Regions from separate parts of the Bacillus jepli genome, predicted to be linked through region 3. Evidence: riboswitches for the same ligand, from Rfam matches in the RefSeq annotation. Region 3 holds a riboswitch; each other region holds the start of a gene.

Region 1 (7,313 bases), 1.3 Mb from region 3:
TCAATATTTGCAGTGATTGCTTCTGTTAAATGAGTGATTACCTGGGTCATGAGTATTTCCTCCTTTATTATGTAAAAGAGGGAAACTAAGTTTCCCTCTAGGTTTGGTAGTTACCAGCCAATATTCTCAAGTGGAACAAAGGTTGGGATTAGTGTACCGCCATGTTCTTTGTTAATAAAATCAGCTGTATCTTCCTCTTGGAAAAGTTCAGCAATTCGATTTAAGGTCTTGTCGTCTTTATCTTCCTTGTTTACCGCAATAATGTTGAGATAGTCAATCGCTGTTTCACTTTCATGGAAAATAGAGTCTTCAATTGGATTTAACCCAGCATCTCTTGCAAATCCGTTATTGATAATACCTGCATCTACATCAGGTAGAGCTCTTGGAATTTGGGCAGGAGCTGTTGGAATTAATTCAATATTTTTAGGGTTTTCAACAACTGCTTCTTCGATTGAACCTAGACCATCATAATTATCAACTAGTTTAAGTAACCCAGCTTCTTGTAGTAATAAAAGGGCTCTTCCTTGGTTAGATACATCATTTGGTAAAGCGATTTTCGCACCGTCTTTGATCTCTTTTACATCCTTCAATTTTTCAGAGTAAATAGCCATTGGGGCAAGATAAGTTGTTGCAATTGGCACAAGGTCTAGATTATGTTCTTCAATAAATTGGTCAAAGTAAGCAACCGTCTGGAATGAGTTCGCGTCTATTTCGTTATCAGCAAGTGCTGTGTTTGGTAGAACATAGTCACTAAATGAGACAAGCTCAATTTCGATACCTTCTTTAGCGGCTTTTTCAGCTACATAATCCCATGTACGTGTGTCAGTACCTGTGATGCCAATTTTAACTTTTTTTGTTTCTGATTCTTTATCGCTAGCGCTGTTGTTAGAGCATGCAGCCGTAAAGATGACTAATGTAAGTAAAAGAATGGATAAGAATAATTTTTTCATGATACGTTTCCTCCTAGATTATCTTCTTCGTATTTTTTTCGATAAGACGTTGCCGAATGATTGTAGACCTTGAACCATCACAATCAGAATGACAACGGTAATGATCATTGTAGTAGTATCAAAGCGTTGGTACCCGTAGGTAATCGCAAGGTCCCCGATTCCTCCACCACCGACAGTACCTGCCATGGCAGATGCACCAATCAGCCCGATTGTCGCAATTGTAAAGTTTACGACTAATGAACTGAGCGCTTCGGGAAGTAAGAATCGAAAAATCGTTTGGAAGGGAGTTGCTCCCATCGCATTAGCTGCTTCAAGCACACCTTCGTCCACTTCAAGTAATGAGCTTTCTACTAATCTGGCAATATATGGTCCGGCATAAAATACGAGCGGAACAATTGCAGCAGCTGTTCCAATTGATGTTCCAACGATCAACCGGGTAACCGGAATGATTGCTACCAGTAAAATAATGAATGGAATGGAACGGAAAATATTAATGATTGCATTTACAACGGTAAAAACCGGCTGATTCTCAAGTATCTGACCTTTGCGGGTTACAAATAGTAGAATGCCGAGTGGCAACCCGAGAATAATTGAAAAGATAAAGGAGAAGGCCACCATTTGTATCGTTTCAATGAGCGCTTCGATGATTTGTTCCGTATTAACTAGCATGGGATGTCACTTCCTTGAAGCTTATTTGTTGTGATTGCATATACGTTAAAGCGCGTTTTACCTCTGCGTCAGGCCCCTGAATTTCCACAATCAAGTTACCGAATGGGATACCTTGAAGCTCTGTGATGCTACCGAACAGCACGTTGATATCGATATCCAACTTCTTTGCGAGTTGTGATAAAAACGGCTTTCCTGTTGATTGACCGACAAAGCTTATTCGGAAGATGTTCAGTGATCCCTGGTTGTTATTAATCATGCTTAAAATGGACTCAGGAATTTGATCGTGCATGACAGTGCTGACAAAGTTTTGGGCGGTTTGTGTCTTAGGTGCGGAAAAGACATCAAAGACAGTTCCTTCTTCAATCACTTGTCCTGCTTCCATGACAGCTACACGATCACAAATTTCACGAATCACAGACATTTCATGAGTAATCATTAAGATCGTAATGTTGTATTCTTGATTGATTTTTTTCAACAATTGCAGGATGGAGCTTGTTGTCTGCGGATCGAGCGCAGAGGTAGCTTCATCGCAAAGAAGAATCGAAGGCTGTGTTGCTAATGCTCTAGCAATTCCAACTCGTTGCTTTTGCCCTCCAGAAAGTTGGTCGGGATAAACATCAGCCTTATCACCTAAGCCGACGAAATCAAGCAGTTCTATAACACGTTTTTTAATTTGTTCCTTTGGTGTTTTGCTTAAAATAAGTGGCATTGCGACATTCGCGTATACTGTTTTTGAATTTAAAAGGTTAAAGTGTTGGAATACCATCCCAATATTTTTCTTTACTTCGCGAATTTGCTTTTCGGAAAGAGTTGTTAGGTCGTGACCGTCAACAATGACCTTTCCTGAGGTAGGACGTTCAAGGAAATTCACACAGCGAATTAATGAACTTTTGCCGGCACCGCTGAATCCGACCACCCCGTAGATTTCTCCTTTGTTAATTTTTAAATTGACGTTATTTAAAGCGTGCACTTTCTTTCCGCCGCTGTCATATACCTTAATCAGATCTTGAAACTCTATCATTTTTGATCTCCTTTCGTTTGTCCCTTAAAAAAGTTTCCTCAACATTTCCGAATAGCAAATTATTATTCTTAAAATCAGAAAATATTATTTTATGAAAATATAAAAAGCCCTCTTCAGACAGAAGAGGGCAGAAAGTCAATTCCAGTATCCTCTTCTTATCTCTCAAGTAACTTGCTGGAATTGGCACGGTACGAATTGTCCGCTGCCGAGGCTTCAAAGGGCCAGTCCCTCCACCTCTCTTGATAAGAAGTATTTTTAATATAAATCACACTATACATCCGTAGAATATAATTGTCAATATATTTGATATCTTTTTGTTATTTTTTAATATGAAAAAATATATACTGGAATAATTTTGATATTTTTAGATGAGGCAATTTAGTTAAATCAGATAATCCTATATACCAAAAGAACCATTTCTAATTACCGCGAATGGGGACATTCGAACCCGTACACTCTTGTCCATTCTTCAAATATTATCCTAAGCGACGGTTTGAGCGCGTATCAGATGGTTAGATGTGATTAGCTTTTCGTGGTAGCGTTTACACTAACTAATTGAATCATATGCATATGACTTTCCGGGAATCCCTTGTTTATGATTTTAAAGATGTTACGATAGGTACTATGTTTTAAAATTTACCACAAGGGAGACATTTGATGTTACATGAAAAAACGATTGCTTTTATAGGGGCAGGATCCATGGCAGAAGCAATGATTTCAGGAATTGTCGCAGCTGGAAAAGTCCCAACTAAACAGATTTTTGTAACCAACAGAACAAATACGGAAAGACTACAACAGTTAGAAGCTATTTATAACATTAATGGGATAGCAAGCCAAGATCTAGCCCTAAAAAATATCGATATTATTGTCCTCGCAATGAAACCTAAAGATGCAGAAACTGCATTACAGTCCATCAAAGATTCACTTCAACCAAACCAACTTGTTTTATCCGTGTTAGCGGGTATTACTACAACCTATATGGAGCAATATCTACCAGTGGGGCAACAGGTGATCCGGGTAATGCCGAATACATCTAGCATGATTGGAGAGTCTACAACGGCTATATCAGCCGGTTCTTATACGACAAATGAAAATATGATTCTAGCAGAAGAATTACTCAAATCCATTGGTGAAGTGTATGAAATTCCCGAAGAGCAAATGGATGTTTTTACAGGAGTAGCAGGCAGTGGGCCAGCCTATATTTATTACCTTATGGAACATATGGAAGCAACCGCAAAAAAGTTAGGCTTACAAGAAAACCTATCAAGGGATATTATTGCGCAAATGATTGTTGGCGCAGCCAAAATGGTCCAGCAACAGGGTGAAACGCCATCAACATTACGGGAAAATGTAACTTCACCGAACGGAACGACTGCCGCTGGTTTAGCAGCATTAGAAAAGAATGGCGGTGGCAAGGCGATTTCACAAGCTATTAAACATGCAGCAAAGCGTTCACATGAGATAAGTTCGCAGCTTGAGGGCAAGACTGCCAAAAAGGTTCAGGCTGTTTAACATTATAATTTTACCGGCGATAAACGCTTCGTCCGGCAATCAAAACAAAAAAAGATAAGGATTGATCGGATGTCCATAGAAAAGAGAGTCGTTATCAAAATAGGAAGTAGCTCATTAACAAGCCGTCATGGAGAAATTAGTAAGAGAAAGCTAGAAAAAATAGCGAATGAAATAGCTCAGCTAAAAGATGCAGGGCATGAGGTTGTCCTTGTTTCATCAGGGGCAGTTGCTGCGGGGTATCGAAAACTCGGCTGTCTTAAGCGCCCTGATTCATTGCCGGAAAAACAGGCAGCAGCTTCGATTGGTCAGGGGCTATTAATCGAAACCTATTCCCATCTTTTTTTATCACATGGATATGTGGCATCACAGATTTTGATTTTAAGAAGCGATTTTTTAGATGAGTCACGTTACCAAAACGTTCATAACACCTTAAATGTTTTATTAGAAAGAGGAATAATTCCAATCGTCAATGAAAATGACACGCTTTCAACTGAGCGTTTGAACTTTGGCGATAATGACACGTTGGCGGCTAAGGTTGCTGGATTAGTAGATGCCGACCAGCTAGTGATTTTATCTGACATAGATGGTTTGTATGATAAAAACCCGACAACAAATGAGGATGCAAAACTAATTGAGCGCGTACCTGAAATTACCGCTGACATCGAAAATGCTGCAGGTGGGTCCGGGAGTTCGGTTGGTACAGGAGGCATGAAGTCAAAAATTGAAGCCGTTAAGATTGCAATGGCATCGGGCATTTCTACCTTTTTAGGAAATGCAAACAAGGAGAATATCATTATGGATGCAGTAGGAGAAACAGCAACCGGTACGTATTTTACTTGTAAAGGGTCCGTGAGCACACTTAATCAAAAGAAAAAGTGGATTGCTTTTCACTCAGGTGCTAAAGGTGAAATTATTCTAAATCCTTATGCGACAGATCGAATGGTGAAAAAGAGAAAAAGCTTGCGTCTTAAAGAAATTAAACAGGTCGATGGTAGGTTTGATAAAGGTGCTGTTGTCCGTGTAATGGATCCCGATGATGAAGAAATAGCACGTGGGGTTGTGAAGGTTTCTTCTGCTGATTTGAGAAGGATGCTGGAGGCCCAAAAAGATCAATCAACTGATTATACTGTCATCATGGAGATGGGAGATTTTGTTTGTCATATTGACGCCCCAATAACGGTCGGGGTATAAAAGGAGGAATTTCGTGACGTTAGTTAAAGAAAATGTCGATATTGTATCACAAGCACGTTTAGCAAAAAAAGCTTCAAAAAAAGTAGGTATTTTATCAACAGAGGATAAAAATAGAGCTTTATATATTTTAGCCGAACATTTGGAAGCGGGATATGAGTCCATTTTAGAAGCGAATAAAGTGGACCTTCAAAAAGGCAAAGAAGCTGGTTACACACCAGCTTTTATGGACCGACTAACTTTAACGAAGGAACGTATCTTTGATTTTGCGGAGGGGCTTCGTCAGGTTGCTGGTCTAGAGGATCCCACAGACCAAGTCATCTCAGACTGGACTTTGGAAAATGGCTTACAAGTGAAAAAGGTAACTGTGCCATTGGGTGTCATTGGGATGATTTATGAGGCACGTCCGAATGTAACGGTTGATGCTACTGGACTTGCGTTGAAATCAGGGAATGCCATTATTTTAAAAGGTGGCTCATCTGCCATTTACACAAATAAAGCCATTGTTGACGTTATTCAAAATGCGCTTGAACACACGAAAATACCAAAAGAAGCTGTTCAATTTATTGCAAGTTCAGACAGAGAAGCGACTCAGCCATTATTTACGATGAAAAAATACATTGACGTGCTTATTCCCCGTGGCGGCGCTTCTTTAATTCAAACGGTTGTGAAACAAGCAACAGTCCCTGTACTTGAAACAGGCGTTGGGAACTGTCATGTGTATTTCGATTCCGAAGCGGACGTAAATAAGGCATTACCAATTCTTGTGAACGCAAAAACGGATCGACCAGCGGTTTGTAATGCTGCAGAAACAGTCCTTATACAGAAGGATTGGTTGCTAGAGCATAAGGATGCGCTTGTGAAGACATTACAGGAACATTCAATCACGGTACATGGGGATGAACAGACACTTTCGGTTATCCCAAATGCAGTCCTTGCAGGGGAAGAAGATTGGGCAAATGAATACTTAAGCCTACACATCGCAATGAAGATAGTAGATCATGTACATGAAGCAATTGAGCATATTGAACAGTACGGAACTAAACACTCGGAAGCGATCATCACAGAAAATCAAGAAACCGCAGATTTGTTCATGAAGCTTGTCGATGCATCATCCCTCTACCATAACGCTTCTACAAGGTTTACAGACGGTGGCGCCCTTGGATTTGGCACGGAGATTGGCATTTCTACTCAAAAACTTCATGCGCGCGGACCCATGGGGTTACAAGCCCTAACAACAGTAAAATTCTTAATGACCGGAAATGGCCAAATACGATAACAAAAAACACGGCAGAACTGTAAGAGGTCTGCCGTGCTTTTTTTGGGACGAAGGGACAGGTCCGTTGTCCCAGCGTGGATCTTGATCTGTCCCTTAAAGATTAAAATATCTATCTAATGAGTAGGCGATCCACTTGCAATGTGGATGGTTACGGATATTTTCCAGGAGTCCTTTAATAATAGCAGGGTTAAACGTTTGTTTTTGAATCTGTTCTTGTAAAAGCAGTAATGATTCCTTCTCAATGGAACCCTCCAATTCTTTTACCTTCTCGTCTACCATTGAAACCATTTGTTCCTTTGTTACATCCCCCTGTAGTTGAAAGGTCGACAAGTCCATATGCTCTTTTTGTAAGAACGGAAGGGTCATTCCTTTTGCCAAGAGATCTGTTTTTTCCACAAGGGACCTACAAAGGGCTTCCACATCTAGTGGAAAACCTTGATGCAAAAAAAGCTCAGAATACATTCGCATAAAGCCTTTAATGCAAAAGAGTAAATCATATTTCGTATGCTCTACTTTTTCGCCATAGACGCGGTCAATCATCAAAAGAATCGTGGAATTAATAAGCTTGTCATAGTTGTGCATTTTTAGAATAAGCTGTTCGTTTAGAGACTGCGTGTATTCCTTCATTAGGATATTGGCAAAGTCCGTATGCTGTCCGAATGATTGAAAGCTCACATAATAAAAATCAAAAAGA
Region 2 (7,313 bases), 1.9 Mb from region 3:
TTTCGTTTAAAAACTCTTCGAAAAAAGCCCTTCTCTCATCATCCCGCTCCTCAATTTTTCCGCCCATCACTTCTATCATGCCATTCGGTCCACCTACCGGAAGAAGTAATTTACCATTCTCACTTTCTTCTAAAAATAATAGAAACACGCCACCCATATCTTGGAATTCCTCTACCCTCCCTACATCATAAGGATCGATCCCTACCGTTAACGGGCTCATAACATCCCCTTTATACACACTGCTAACCTTGAATTCTCTCCCGCGAAAAACGGACTCACCGCGTTTCGCCTTGCCGGAAAAATCATAACTGCCCCATCACAATTACTTCTGCGCGATCGAGTACCTCTTGTAGCTCTAATTCCGCCCAACTTGTGGCCGATACGCTAGTTACTACTAAAAATAAAAATGAACAGGTTAATAGAACGCCGCAAGCTAATATACGCATGGAGCACCCCTTTTTATTTTTTAGACGTGATCGCATCTTAATAAGTTTCATTCATCCGATTTAAAACAAAGCCTACCAACGGAACCACAAGAACCGTCCCTTTGGTAACTTACTTTCATCCCTCTCTTTAATAGAGTATGATAGGCTTAGGAGTTATGAGTGAACAGATGTCATTCATTAGCCCTAGCGGCACCAGAAGAGCGCCCGTGTACAATGCATTTGGAAAGGGATATCGGATATGGGAGAGCATTTTTATTATTTATTGGAACATTATGGGTACTTTGGCATAATCATCGTGTTGGCTGCAGGGATAATTGGATTGCCACTTCCTGATGAAATTCTACTTACATATGTGGGATACACCGTTTATCAAGGTAAAATGTCATATTCCCTCTCTTTATTAAGCGCTTCGGTTGGATCGATTATTGGTATCACAATCAGCTATTACTTAGGGATAAAATTAGGAATTCCATTTCTGCGGAAGTTTGGGCCTAAACTTCATCTAACCGAAAAAAGAATTCAAACAACGAGTAAGCTTTTTAATAAATTTGGCCCGTATTTATTATTTATCGGTTACTTTATACCTGGTGTTCGTCATATTACAGCTTACCTCGCCGGATTAAATAATTTACACTTTAAAAGATTTGCCCTATTCGCCTACTCCGGAGCAATCTTTTGGGGCTTTACTTTTATCACATTAGGACATGAACTGGGTAAGAATTGGATGAAGGTTGAAATGATGATGAACCACTATAGCATTTATGTAATCGGATCTGCACTCATCATTGTTCTGGGCGTTGTCTACTTCAATCGAAGGAAGTTGGTTAGATAAAAGGTGCCACAGGGACGGTTCCTGTGGCTCCTTTATTCCCTTACTTTTCATAATTTAACTGTTAGTGCTGGTGTTTTTGAATATTGTTTTCCGGGATGATGGGCAGGTAGTTGGCTTCCTTTCCCAAATAGGCTATCTCTTAATGTGTCACCTTCATATTCTTTTCTTACCAGACCTCTTTCTTGTAATACTGGCACAACAAGTTCTACGAAATCTTTAAATGTACCAGGAGTAATCGCGTACGCAATGTTAAACCCATCTACTCCAGTTTCTTTAATCCAACTTTCCAAATCATCTGCAACCTGTTCTGGGCTTCCGACAGTTACTGGACCCAATCCACCTATTCCCGTATATTTTTTAATTTCATCAATCGTCCAATTTTTATCGGAATCAATTCTAGTAAAATTTTCGACTGTCGATTGAATCGCATCATTTTTGACAAACTTAAGATTTTCATGCGGACCATATTCTGAAAAATCGATTCCCGTCCAGCCACCAAGAAGTGCTAGTGCCCCTTCATAGCTTACATGTTTTTGATATTCATTGAACTTTTCATGTGCTTCCTCTTCAGTTCGACCCACGATTGGAGTAATACAAGTAAGAATTTTTATTTCCTCTGGTGTCCTACCTGCCTTTATTGCCTCTTCACGGAGTTTTTTTACAGAATGCCTAGCAGCGTTTTTAGTCGGTGCCCCAATAAAGATCAGTTCCGCATTTTTACCAGCAAAAGCGCGACCTTTTGTGAAGGTTCCAGCCTGAAAGAGTACCGGCGTTCTTTGTGGGGAAGGCTCACATAGGTGTGCACCCGGAACTTTAAAATATTTACCTTCATGTTTGATGTCATGAACCTTGCTAGGGTCAGCGAAAATGCGATTCTCTTTATCTAATAAAACTGCATCATCTTCCCAGCTGCCTTCCCATAATTTATAGCAAACTTGTAAATATTCTTCGGCAATATCATAGCGTTCATCATGTTTAATTTGGTCTTCCAATCCCATATTCACCGCGGCGCTTTTTAAATAAGAAGTAACAATATTCCAGCCTACACGCCCTTTTGTAATATGATCCAGTGTCGACATTCTCCGAGCAAATGTATAAGGATGCTCATGTGTGACAGATGCCGTGACTCCAAATCCTAAATGCTTTGTCACAGCTGACATTAATGGCACAACAAGTGATGGGTCGTTAACAGGAGTTTGAGTCCCTTGACGGATAGCGGCATCGCGGGAGCCTTGATACACATCATAAGGGCCTAGTACGTCTGCTAGAAAAATAGCATCGAATCTACCCTTTTCTAAAAGCTTCGCCAATTCAATCCAATACTCGCTATCTTTATAGCGGTGGGATTGATCCTCGGGATGCGTCCACAGTCCTGGGGATTGATGCCCCACACAGTTCATATCAAATGCATTTAAATAAATTCTTTTGTTAGTCATTTTTGTTAGCTCCTTTTTTATTAATTTTTCAAAGCAAAATCTTTATTCTGATTAACTGCTTCAATAAAGTAATAAAGCTCCTTTTTCAGTCTTTCTAAAACATTCACATCGATAATTGGGTTCACTACCTGTGCTTTATCGATTTGGCAATCTTGGAAGTAAACTCCCTGTAAGCTTTGCCCCTTTAATGCTGCTAGTAAAGGTTTGAGGCTGAAGTCAATCGCTAGGAGATGTGCAGGGCTTCCGCCAGTCATAATTGGTAAAACCGGTTTTCTAGCTAACACATCTTGTGGAAGCAAATCTAGCACAGCCTTCAGAACTCCTGTGTAAGCTGCCTTGTAAACAGGGGACCCTATAATCACACCTTCAGCCCCTTGGATTAGTGAAGTGAGCTCCTTAAGGGCTGGACTATCAAACTTCAGATTGAATATGTCATCAGAAGGAATATCTCTCACGGATACATGTGTGATTGAAAAACCTTCATGTTTAAGCTTTTTCCCTATAAACTGTAGAACCAAATCCGTTCTAGAACTAACTAATGGACTTCCCGATAAAATAACGATTTCGCTCATGTTGATCATCCTTTCTTTTTTATTGAAATCATTCTCGAATGAGTTTGGAACACCAACCTACCCCTTCCATTGAAAAAAGGTAATAGAAAAAGGCATCTTTATCCAAAACGTCATAAATGGACGCTTTGAAAATAAAGATGCCTTTAGTCGTCTAATCGGCTTATTCTTTTTTCGTTGATTGTATTTGGGATGATGTAGATTTTTGTATGGAAAAACGCTTCTTTTCCGTCGCATCAATTTGGGTGATTTCTCCATTGTGGACGGTAATCACAACAGATCCAAATTCCAGGTTCTCCAAGGTTGATAAAATATGTTTCACTTTGGATTCATCAAGTTTTGCCATGTCACTCCTCCTTATAAAAGATGTGTATTGTGCCATTGCGGTTGGTTGACCAGTATGACAATTGTTCATTTTGCCAAAATAAAAACCCTCTTCTAACAAGAAGAGGGCATACATGCATAGTTCAAATACACTCTTCTTATCTTTCAAGCTTAACGCTTGCTGGAATTGGCACAGTACAAAATGTCTGTTGCCGAGGCATCGTCGGGCCAGTCCCTCCACCTCTCTGGATAAGAATCAATTCGTAATTAAGTTGTTGTTTGTTGATATTAAATTACACGGAATTTTACTATCTGTCAATTACTTTATCCAAAAATTTTTAAAAGAGGGAACTTTTAGTTATTTAGTCATGGTTGAGAATATGGGTTTGGGTATTGATGATAGAATCCTTGGTACTTATCTGAATCCTTTATTGAATTCGAGGTCACCATTTTTTAATCTCTTTAATCTCTATACATCCGCGCTATCTCATCCATTTCTTCAACTGACAATATTTTCTCTGCTAACGGAAACAGCATATTTTCTTCCTTTGCGAAGTGCTGTGTTAATGTTGCATAAGCTTGAGGAATTGTAAACTTTACCCATATCAACCCACGAAAAAGAGACCCCGACTATACCAATTCAAGGTCTCAAATTTATTTTTTTCTTGTTTATTGATTTGCTTTTTTTACCCATTCCGCTACAGTAACTGTACGTTTTGCTTGATGTTTCACTGCCCCTTGTACGTCTTCAATCATTTTTCCATCTTGACCGACTGTCACACTTGTTCCATATGGATTTCCGCCAGCTCCAAAAATGATTGGATCTGTATAACCAGGTGCAGCAATAATCGCTCCCCAATGCATCATACTTGTGTATAACGAAAGGATTGTCGCTTCTTGTCCACCATGCGGATTTTGTGCAGACGTCATCGCACTTACAACTTTATTAATCGTTTTGCCAGTAGCCCAAAGTCCACCTTGAGTATCAAGAAATTGTTTCATTTGTGAAGGCATGTTTCCAAAGCGTGTAGGAACACTAAAGATAATGGCGTCTGCCCATTCAATATCATCTGATGTAACTACTGGAACGTCCTTCGTTGCTTCAACTGTTGCTTTCCATACTTCATTTCCCTGAATGACAGACTCAGGAGCTAATTCCTGGACCTTTAATACTTTAACTTCAGCCCCAGCTTCTTTAGCTCCTTCTTCAGCCCATTTTGATAACTGATAATTTGTGCCGCCCATACTGTAAAAAATGACTGCTAATTTAACATTTGACAATTTTCCAGTCTCCTTTTCCAATGAATTTTTTTAAGTGGTAGAGTAAAACCCAATATCTTACCTATCCTATTATTTCTTATAATTTGTTTTAATATGCGGGACAGTGGGACAGGTTCATTGTCCCAAAAGGCATTTAGTAAAAAAACGTGGGACGCAGTACCTGTCCCCGCGTCCCCTTTAACTTCTTTATACAAAATTCACTTGTTGATTTCTTATTCGTATTGCCCTTTCAGGATAATCGGTAATGATCGCATCGACTTGCAATTTTAGTAATTTTTCGATTTCATTTGGCTCATTGACAGTCCAAACTCTTACTTTATCGTACATACCTTGCAAGCATGACCCATAGTCCTCATTTGCCCGATTGTTGAGATAATGAATGACTTCGATTGGTACATGCATTGGGAATTGTTTACTTACTTCCAGTAACTGCTGAAAAATTTCTGTCTTAGGTAAAAGAATGGATTTGTTTAAATGCAGTGCTTCCAGTTCTAGAGCATTAATATAATCGTAAGGAAGGGAAATACTATTATTAAGTAACCATGCTATTTTGGCACTTGGATCAATCTGCTTCATTCTTATAATTGTGGGCAAGTGAAACGAAGAATAAATCACCTTCCGATTTTTGGCGTATTGTTCAACAACCTTTTGAACCTTCTCTTCAATTCCTTCGTAAGGTACTGAACCTGTTTTTAGTTCGATATTAAGCTCAATATCATAAGGAGACAATAGTTCTAGAACTTCTTTTAGGGTTGGAACCTGTTCGTTGTCCCATGCTTCTTCATATTCGCCAAAATGAGTAAATGGTTTACCAGCACTATATTTTTTGATTTCAACTAAGGTTACATCTTTAATCCAACCTGCTCCGCTTGTTGTCCGGTCAAGGGTTTCATCATGGATCACAACAACTTCCCCGTCTTTTGTCAAATGGACATCAAGTTCCAACCCATCAACACCTTGCTCAATCGCTTTTTTAAAACTAAGTAACGTATTTTCCGGATAAATCCCCTTTGCTCCGCGGTGACCATAAATTTTCGTCATGATAACCCTTCCCTTCCTTACATCTTTATTGATTATTTATATGCAATCCTTATTAAAAAAATGGTGGGACACGGTACCTGTCCCCGTGTCCCATTTCATTTACTTTGCTCGTGCTTTGTTTGCTTGTTCGATTGCTTTATTAAATTGGTCTACGGCTGTTTTATAGGCTTCATCGACAGATCCGCCATTATATACGGATTCAAGGGCTGTTTCCATGACTTTTCTTCCTTGTGGAAGCATGTCCATTAAAGCACCTTGTGTCGCAAATGATGATTTAGTTGCTTGTAATTGCTCAACTGTTACACGTAATTGTGGTTTTTCCTCATGGGCATCCTTTACCAGTTGTTCCTCGTATGCAGCTGGATTGATGGCAAAATACCCTGTACCAACATGCCATTTCGCTTGAACTTCAGGAGTTTGTAGATATTTCATAAATTCCCATGCTGCATTTGTTTCTGCTTCTGGTTTTCCATCGATCATCCAAAGACTTGCTCCACCAATGACGACCCCTTCACGGTCCTTATTTTCAGGGTGTGGAAGGAAGGCAATCCCTACTTCAAAAGGAGCATTATCGATAACATCTCTTGCACTTGCTGAAGATTGTAAGAACATAGCGACATCACCGGCTAGGAATCCAGCAACCATATTATCCCCATTTGTTCCGTAATTCGCAAATGTACCGTCATCTACCATTCGCTTAACCCATTCAAAAATGGACTTTCCTTCTTCTTCAGTCCACCCAATTTCAGTTGGTGTATCTGAACGACCATTATCATTATTTAATAATAACGCACCCTGATTGGCTAATAATTGCTCCCATAACCAGCCATATGCTTGTAACGCGAAGCCTTTCATTTTTGGATTCGATTTAACAATGGCTTTACCTGCAGCTTCTACTTCTTCATAAGTTGCTGGAGGTGTTTCTGGATCTAAACCTGCCGCAGTAAATGCATCCTTGTTATAATACATAACGGGTGTAGACGAGTTAAACGGCATTGAATAAAACTTTCCATCTAATGAATAGTAATTAATAATGTTTTCCTCTAATCCACTCATATCGTACCCATCCCCATCTACTAATTCCTGAATCGGTTTGATATTTCCACTATTAATCATAGACATTGTTCCAATTTCGAAGGTTTGAATCATCGTCGGTGCACTATCAGTACCAGCAACAGCATTGAATTTTGTTAATGATTCATCGTAGGTACCTTGGTATTCCGCATTTACTTGAATTTCTTCTTGTGAGTTATTGAAGTCTTCTACAATACTGTTTAATGCTTCTTGACCCGCTCCACCCATGGAGTGCCAGAATGTGACGGTCTGTTTTTCACTTTTTTCTTCAGAATCTGATCCATTTCCTGAGCCAGTGTTTTGCTCACCT
Region 3 (7,313 bases):
CGCTGAAAAATACACTGTGTAATAACAAGTACAGAGAAGCTCCTTTTTAAAAGGGGCTTTTTTTCTTTTTTTGCAGGATAAACCGGGATTAAGTCGAAATTAATCAGTGGAACACTGAAAGGTTTTTCATTCAAAATTTTATATGTTAAAATATTCTTGATGGATAAGGTGGTGAGAATATGGCATTAACATTTTATTGGTATCCGAAATGTGGAACTTGTCGTAAAGCAAAAAAGTGGTTAGAGGAACATCAGGTTGCCTTTGAGGAAATACATATTGTAGAGAATCCACCTTCAAAAGAGCAATTGAAAGAAATGTACGAAAATAGCGGATTAGAATTAAAAAAATTCTTTAATACAAGTGGTCAAAAATATCGTGAACTTGGATTGAAGGATAAAATCGGTTCTGCATCAGAGGATGAGTTGCTAGATCTGCTTGCATCTGATGGAATGCTAATTAAGCGCCCACTTACTACGGATGGAAACAAGGTAACGGTTGGATTTAATGAAGCGAATTTTGAAGCGACTTGGACAAATTAAATCGGATGAAAGCCTTTTTAAGGTCTTTTACATAAACACTTGTTGAGCAATTTCAACAAAAAAACGTATTTCATAAAATCGAATTTAATGGAGGGTACAAAATGAGCACACCTAAAGATTTACGTTATTCTGAAGAACATGAATGGGTGAAAGTTGAAGGGGAAAAAGTACGTATCGGAATTACAGATTTTGCACAATCTGAGTTAGGTGATATCGTATTCGTTGAGCTTCCAGAGGTTGGCGACGAAATTCAAGCAGACGAGCCATTCGGAAGTGTTGAGTCAGTTAAAACGGTATCTGAGCTTTATGCACCAATTAGTGGTAAGGTTGTAGAGATTAACGAAGACCTTGATGATAGCCCAGAATTCGTAAACGAATCTCCATATGAGAAAGCATGGATGATTGTTATTGAACCTGCAAATGCTGGAGATGTAGAGAACCTAATGACAGCTGAACAGTACGAAGAAATGACAAAAGAAGATTAATTCATAATGACAGAGCCAGTTAAGGTAAATTCCTTACTGGTTCTTTTTATTTTTGTAACGAACCAATAGACAACAACTCCAAACCGAATGAAGTTCATCTTAATGGACATTCTAAACTTAAATACCAAGGGAAGGATGTTTATCATGGTATTAAAACATACTCGAATTGATGTGACTGACCGAGTAGTTGGAAAGCTTGGAAATAACAAAATGGATCTATTTGTTTAAAAAAGAACCTATTGGTAAAATTCGGTTTACAAATGAAGGAGCTCATTTTGAATTAAAGCAGGGATATGAGCAGGAAGAAAGTAAAATTTTCACCTTTGCAGATGTACCTTCACCCCCAGATATGAAATATGTTGATTGTGACGATGAAAATGGTTGGTGTTAAAAGACAGTGGAAACCCACTGTCTTTTTTTCCATAACTTTTTGGAGTATTTATCACCAAAATGAATCTTCACGATAAAATGAAGGAAAAGCAGTTATATAAATCGAATAGAAGTAATAGGCATATAAATGTACACTTGAAATAAGGTGATGAAATGGTGGCTTTTGATGATCAAGAAAAAGTAATCATTGTTGAGGGGAGAACAGATAAAAAGAAGATTGAAACGGTAGTAAATGAACCAGTTGAAATCATTTGTACGAATGGAACAATAAGTATTTCGAAACTCGATGAATTAATTGAACATTTATTTAATAAAGATGTCTATATATTAGTAGATGCTGACAGTGCAGGGGATAAGCTAAGAAAACAGTTTAAACGAGAATTTCCTGAAGCTCGGCATTTGTTTATCGATAAAACCTATCGCGAGGTTGCGACAGCCCCTGAACATCATATAGCAACTGTACTGCTTTCAGCAAATATTGATGTTCACGCAGAATTTTTATTGTAAGCTTTTCATCATATGTCTTTTCTAAAATCATGTTACAATAAAAGTCAATTAAGAAAATAAAGGTTGTAGTTGACATGAAAGAATGGAAAGAACACGAAATTGATCTGAAACTTAACAATCAGGATGAGTTTTGGCTTTATTTATATACACCGATGTGTGGAACCTGCCAAGTGGCATCCAAAATGATCACGGTAGTTGATGAATTACTGCCACATGTAACTATCGGAAAAAGCGACCTCAATTATTTACCTAAAAAAGCAATTGAGTGGCAAATCGAAAGTGTCCCTTGTTTTATGCATATAAAAGATGGGAAAGTGCTAAAAAAATACTACGCATTCCACTCGGTTCCCTATTTGCTTGAAATAGTTTCAAAAGACTGAACAACGCGTGATTTTCGCGTTGTTTTTTATTGCAATTTTTTAGAAAAGTTGTATGATATTTAGGGAATCGAAATATTCAAAACATGGGAGCGCATATGAGCAGCATAGTGACAGAATGGAAAACACAATACAAATCATACAATCAAAATATTAAACTATTTATTTTAGCGACCATTTTTACACAGCTAGGCATGGGTATGTTTACAATCATGTATAACTTTTATGTGCGAGAACTGGGCTACTCTGAGCAAACGAATGGAACTATTATCGCCATGACAGCATTGGCATCTGCCATTATATTAGTTCCCGCAGGTCTTATGAGTGATAAATTTGGTAGAAAAAAAGTGATGGTACTAGGTGTTGCTGTTTCAACAATAGCCTTCTTTGCTAGAAGTATATTGGATGTGGAACAGTTATTGATAGCAACTGCATTTTTAACAGGATTGTCGACGGCTTTTATCCAGGTATCCGGTGTCCCATGGTTGGCCGAAAACTCTTCTTCTTCACAAAGGGTTCATCTTTTTAGCTTTCATTCGGCAATCATGATGATTGCCCAGGTTGTTGGAAACATTGCAGGCGGGGCATTGTCTGACACCTTCCAATTTATTTTTCATATGAGCGGACTTTGGAGTGTTAGAATCACGCTGTTAATTGCAACGATCATCTATGTTGCAGGAATTCTACCAATCATTAAAATGAATGAACAACGCAGACAACAACCAAAAATGAAAACAGTAGAATCTTTTGGTCAAAAATTAAAAACCAATAAATCGCAAATCAAATTAATTGCTATGTTTGCCATAGCACAAATGATCATAGGATTTGGTTCTGGATTAGTCATTCCTTATCTCAATTTATATTTTGCAGATCGCTTTCTAGCAAGCAATACGATAATCGGACTTATTCTCTCATTGGGACAAGCTGCAACTGCAATTGCAATGATTATCGGACCCATTATTGTGAGTAAGGTTGGGGAAGTACGTGCGGTGGTGTATTTGCAATTATCCTCACTTCCATTCCTTCTACTAACAGGGTATACGGAAAATTTATACATAGCAGCCATCGCCTTTTTATTTAGGCAAGCATTAATGAATGCGGGTAACCCGATTCAAGCTTCTCTTGTTATGGGAAGAGTGAACGATTCGATGAAGGGTCTTGCGAATTCAGTGAATCAAATGGTGTTTTCATTAGGATGGGCACTAATGGGACCTGTATCGACGTCAATCGTAATGATACATGGAGCTTATTGGGGCTATGCATATGTGTTTACAATTACTTCAGTTTTATATCTAATCGGGTCGCTATATTTCCTACTTGTATTCAGTAGAAAATCCTTTCGTAATGAGGAAAAACAAGTAGCAAAAATATCATAATATGTCATATTTCCCGGGAAAAAAGAAGTAAATAAACGATGCATGTATAAATTTGTTTCAAATATGTGTCGAAATATGACATGAAATTTCAAATTGCTCATTTTTTCTAAAAATTCTTATTGACATATAATAGAAAAAGGTTTAGCATGATATTAACTTGTTAAAGTAATAAATTTCATATTGAAAATCTTATCTAGAGTGGCGGAGGGAATGGCCCTATGAAGCCCGGCAACCGGTAATTTACACGGTGCTAATTCCAACAGACATTTTTTGTCTGAAAGATAAGAAGAGAAATCGTACATACACCTCTTCTTATCGAAGAGGTTTTTTATTTATATAAACAAAACAAAAGGGAGAGATTCAAATGACTGAGAAACAAAAAAACTATAGACCAGAGACAATTGCTGTCCATGGAGGTCTTGAAGCAGATCCAGTAACAGGTGCAAGAGCCGTACCAATCTATCAATCAAATGCATTTAAATTTAATACAACTGAACATGCAGCAAATCTATTTGGACTTAAGGAAAATGGATATATTTATACGCGTATTCACAACCCAACTACAACTGTTTTTGAAGAAAGAGTTGCACAATTAGAGGGTGGCGTTGGTGCATTAGCTGTTTCTAGTGGAATGGCTGCGATTACCACAGCTATTTTGAATATTGCGGGTGCAGGAGATGAGATTGTCTCTGCTTCTACACTTTATGGTGGAACATATAACTTATTTGCGAATACACTTCCTAAATATGGAATTAAGACACATTTAGTAGAACCTAATAATCCAGAAAACTTCCGTCAAGCCATAACGCCAAATACAAAGGCGATTTTTGCTGAAACAATCGGAAATCCAAGCTTAGATATTCTTGATATTGAAGCAGTAGCAAATATTGCTCATGAAGCAGGAATTCCATTAATTATTGACAATACATTTGCGACACCATACTTATGTCGTCCAATTGAGCATGGAGCAGATATCGTTATTCATTCCGCAACAAAATGGTTACTAGGTAATGGTACAACAATGGGTGGAATTATTGTGGATGGGGGTAAATTCGATTGGAATTCACCAAAATTCCCTGGATTTACAACACCAGATCCAAGCTACCATGATCTAGTCTATGCTGATGCTTTAGGACCTGTAGCTTATATCATTAAAGCAAGAGTTCAACTTCTTCGTGATTTAGGTCCAGCTTTAAGTCCTTTTAATTCATTCCAATTTAACCTTGGTCTTGAAACATTACACGTTCGTATGAAAGAGCATATTGCAAATACGAAAAAAGTTGTTTCATATCTTAAAAATCATCCTGGGGTTGAATGGGTACTGTATCCTGGTGAGGACGATCACCCGAACAAACAATTAGCTGATAAATATTTACCAAAAGGTGCAGGTTCAGTTGTTGTGTTTGGTATTAAAGGTGGTAGAGAAGCGGGTGAGAAGCTAATTAATAATGTTGAGCTTTGGTCACATGTTGCAAACGTTGGTGACGCAAAGAGTTTGATTATTCATCCAGCTAGCACAACACACCAGCAATTAAGCCCGGAAGATTTAAAGTTGTCTGGTGTTACGGAAGACTTAGTTCGCTTATCTGTTGGAATCGAAAATATTGAAGATATTTTAGAAGATTTAGAGCAAGCCATTAAAGTAGCTAATGGAACAAGTTCTGTTTCACCATTGCCTACAGCTTAAGTTTTACTTTGGTACATTAGTCACAACTTTTTCATTGACACCCTAAATGACAGATGATAAGATAATTCTCGTGTTATTTAGGACGATATTACATGTAAATATATGATGACTCTTATTTAGAGTGGTGGAGGGATGTGCCCGATGAAACCCAGCAACCGTCAACATTTGTTGAAAAGGTGCCAATTCACACAAAGCAAAGGCTTTGGAAGATGAGAGGAAGGAATCACTGAATTGTGCCTTTCTGCTCGTTTATGCAGAAAGGCTTTTTCAATTATTTTCGTTAATTATTTACTATATCGCATAAACTAAACATAGTTTTCTTTGGATAGAAGGTGTGACTACATGATAACACTGAAAAATGTGTCGAAGATATATAAAACAAAAGCAAATTCTGTTACAGCTGTTAACGGTATTGATTTAGAGATCAATGAAGGTGAAATCTTTGGAATCATCGGTTACAGTGGAGCAGGTAAAAGCTCACTTATCCGCCTGCTGAATGGGCTCGAAACGCCAACTGAGGGAGACATTTCAGTTGCTGGTCATAATATCACCGCCGTTAAAGGAAAAGCATTACGCGATGCGCGTAAAGAAATAAGTATGATTTTTCAACATTTCAACCTTTTATGGTCTCGAACCGTGAGGGAAAATATTTCATTTCCCCTTGAAATTGCAAAAGTTCCAAAAGCAAAACGGGATGAGAGAGTTACAGAACTTATTAAGCTGGTTGGTTTAGAAGGAAGAGAAGATGCTTATCCTTCACAGCTCAGTGGTGGTCAAAAACAAAGGGTAGGAATCGCACGGGCACTAGCTAACAACCCAAAGGTTTTGCTTTGTGATGAAGCAACATCTGCGTTAGATCCACAAACAACGGACTCGATTTTGGACTTGCTTGTCGATATTAATGAACGTTTAGGATTAACGATTGTGTTGATTACTCATGAAATGCATGTTATCCGTAAAATTTGTCACCGTGTTGCCGTGATGGAAAATGGAGAAATTGTCGAGCAGGGCCGAGTTTTGGATGTATTTAAAAAGCCTCAAGCTCAAATAACAAAACGTTTCGTGCAGCAAGTAACAGAGCCTGAGGAAACAAAAGAAATGATTGAGCATTTGCTTGATCTTTATCCAAATGGAAGAGTGGTTCAGCTCACTTTTGTTGGGGAAGATGCAGAAAAGCCATTAATTACTACTTTAATCCGAGACTTTAAAGTTGAAGTGAATATTTTACAAGGAAAGATTTCTCAAACCCAAAATGGATCTTACGGAACATTATTTATTCATCTTGCTGGTGAACTGAATGAAGTCACTTCAGCCATTGAATTTATTCGGGAGCAACGAGTAGAAGCTGAGGTGATTGAAAATGCTTGAACAATTCCAGGAACTTCTTAAATGGGAAAAACAGGTGAATGATTATCAAACATTAAATTGGGGAAATCTCTGGATAGCAACCCAAGAGACTTTGTATATGACCGCAATTTCGGTGCTTGCAACTTTTATAATAGGTTTATTTTTAGGATTGGTTCTCTTTTTAACGGATAAAGGTAATGCGTGGGAAAATTCTGTGGTAAATCGAATTGTATCTGCACTTGTTAATATATTTCGATCCATACCATTTATTATTCTTATTGTATTATTAATACCTTTTACGAAAATTGTAATGGGTTCAATGCTAGGACCTAGTGCTGCATTACCATCCTTAATTATAGGATCGGCACCTTTTTACGCAAGAATGGTTGAAATTGCTTTACGTGAAATAGATAAAGGTGTAATCGAGGCTTCTCATTCTATGGGAGCCACTAACTTAACCATCATTTTTAAAGTATTAATTCCAGAATCCCTACCCGCTTTAATTTCAGGGATAACAGTTACTGCGATTTCATTAGTAAGCTTTACCGCTATGGCAGGTGTTATTGGAGCCGGTGGATTAGGTCATTTTGCTTATTTATATGGTT

What was found. A riboswitch is a leader RNA that binds a small molecule or an ion and turns the genes downstream of it on or off. The one in region 3 is predicted to bind S-adenosylmethionine.
Region 1: linked by a shared signal. The riboswitch ahead of ABC371_RS04160 (methionine ABC transporter ATP-binding protein) and the one ahead of ABC371_RS10825 (methionine ABC transporter ATP-binding protein) in region 3 are both predicted to bind S-adenosylmethionine.
Region 2: linked by a shared signal. The riboswitch ahead of ABC371_RS01010 (YezD family protein) and the one ahead of ABC371_RS10825 (methionine ABC transporter ATP-binding protein) in region 3 are both predicted to bind S-adenosylmethionine.

What each region holds. Positions count from the first base shown of each region.
Region 1 covers NZ_JBDFMO010000001.1:814,255-821,567, reverse strand. The annotation lists gene ABC371_RS04175 (M20 family metallopeptidase) at 1-50, opposite strand, end outside; gene ABC371_RS04170 (MetQ/NlpA family ABC transporter substrate-binding protein) at 111-950, opposite strand; gene ABC371_RS04165 (methionine ABC transporter permease) at 969-1,619, opposite strand; gene ABC371_RS04160 (methionine ABC transporter ATP-binding protein) at 1,609-2,640, opposite strand; SAM riboswitch class I at 2,793-2,889, opposite strand; gene proC (pyrroline-5-carboxylate reductase) at 3,298-4,152, shown strand; gene proB (glutamate 5-kinase) at 4,222-5,343, shown strand; gene ABC371_RS04145 (glutamate-5-semialdehyde dehydrogenase) at 5,357-6,619, shown strand; gene ABC371_RS04140 (TetR/AcrR family transcriptional regulator) at 6,713-7,313, opposite strand, start outside.
Region 2 covers NZ_JBDFMO010000001.1:200,565-207,877, forward strand. The annotation lists gene ABC371_RS00990 (hypothetical protein) at 1-220, opposite strand, end outside; gene ABC371_RS00995 (DedA family protein) at 685-1,278, shown strand; gene ABC371_RS01000 (LLM class flavin-dependent oxidoreductase) at 1,326-2,714, opposite strand; gene ssuE (NADPH-dependent FMN reductase) at 2,735-3,286, opposite strand; gene ABC371_RS01010 (YezD family protein) at 3,447-3,629, opposite strand; SAM riboswitch class I at 3,763-3,863, opposite strand; gene wrbA (NAD(P)H:quinone oxidoreductase) at 4,277-4,888, opposite strand; gene ABC371_RS01020 (glycerophosphodiester phosphodiesterase) at 5,075-5,929, opposite strand; gene ABC371_RS01025 (ABC transporter substrate-binding protein) at 6,029-7,313, opposite strand, start outside.
Region 3 covers NZ_JBDFMO010000001.1:2,146,586-2,153,898, forward strand. The annotation lists gene ABC371_RS10785 (acyl-CoA dehydrogenase family protein) at 1-22, shown strand, start outside; gene ABC371_RS10790 (arsenate reductase family protein) at 180-539, shown strand; gene gcvH (glycine cleavage system protein GcvH) at 641-1,024, shown strand; gene ABC371_RS10800 (YusG family protein) at 1,221-1,415, shown strand; gene ABC371_RS10805 (toprim domain-containing protein) at 1,568-1,921, shown strand; gene ABC371_RS10810 (thioredoxin family protein) at 1,996-2,301, shown strand; gene ABC371_RS10815 (MFS transporter) at 2,397-3,674, shown strand; SAM riboswitch class I at 3,861-3,962, shown strand; gene ABC371_RS10820 (O-acetylhomoserine aminocarboxypropyltransferase/cysteine synthase family protein) at 4,039-5,361, shown strand; SAM riboswitch class I at 5,471-5,577, shown strand; gene ABC371_RS10825 (methionine ABC transporter ATP-binding protein) at 5,704-6,729, shown strand; gene ABC371_RS10830 (methionine ABC transporter permease) at 6,827-7,313, shown strand, end outside.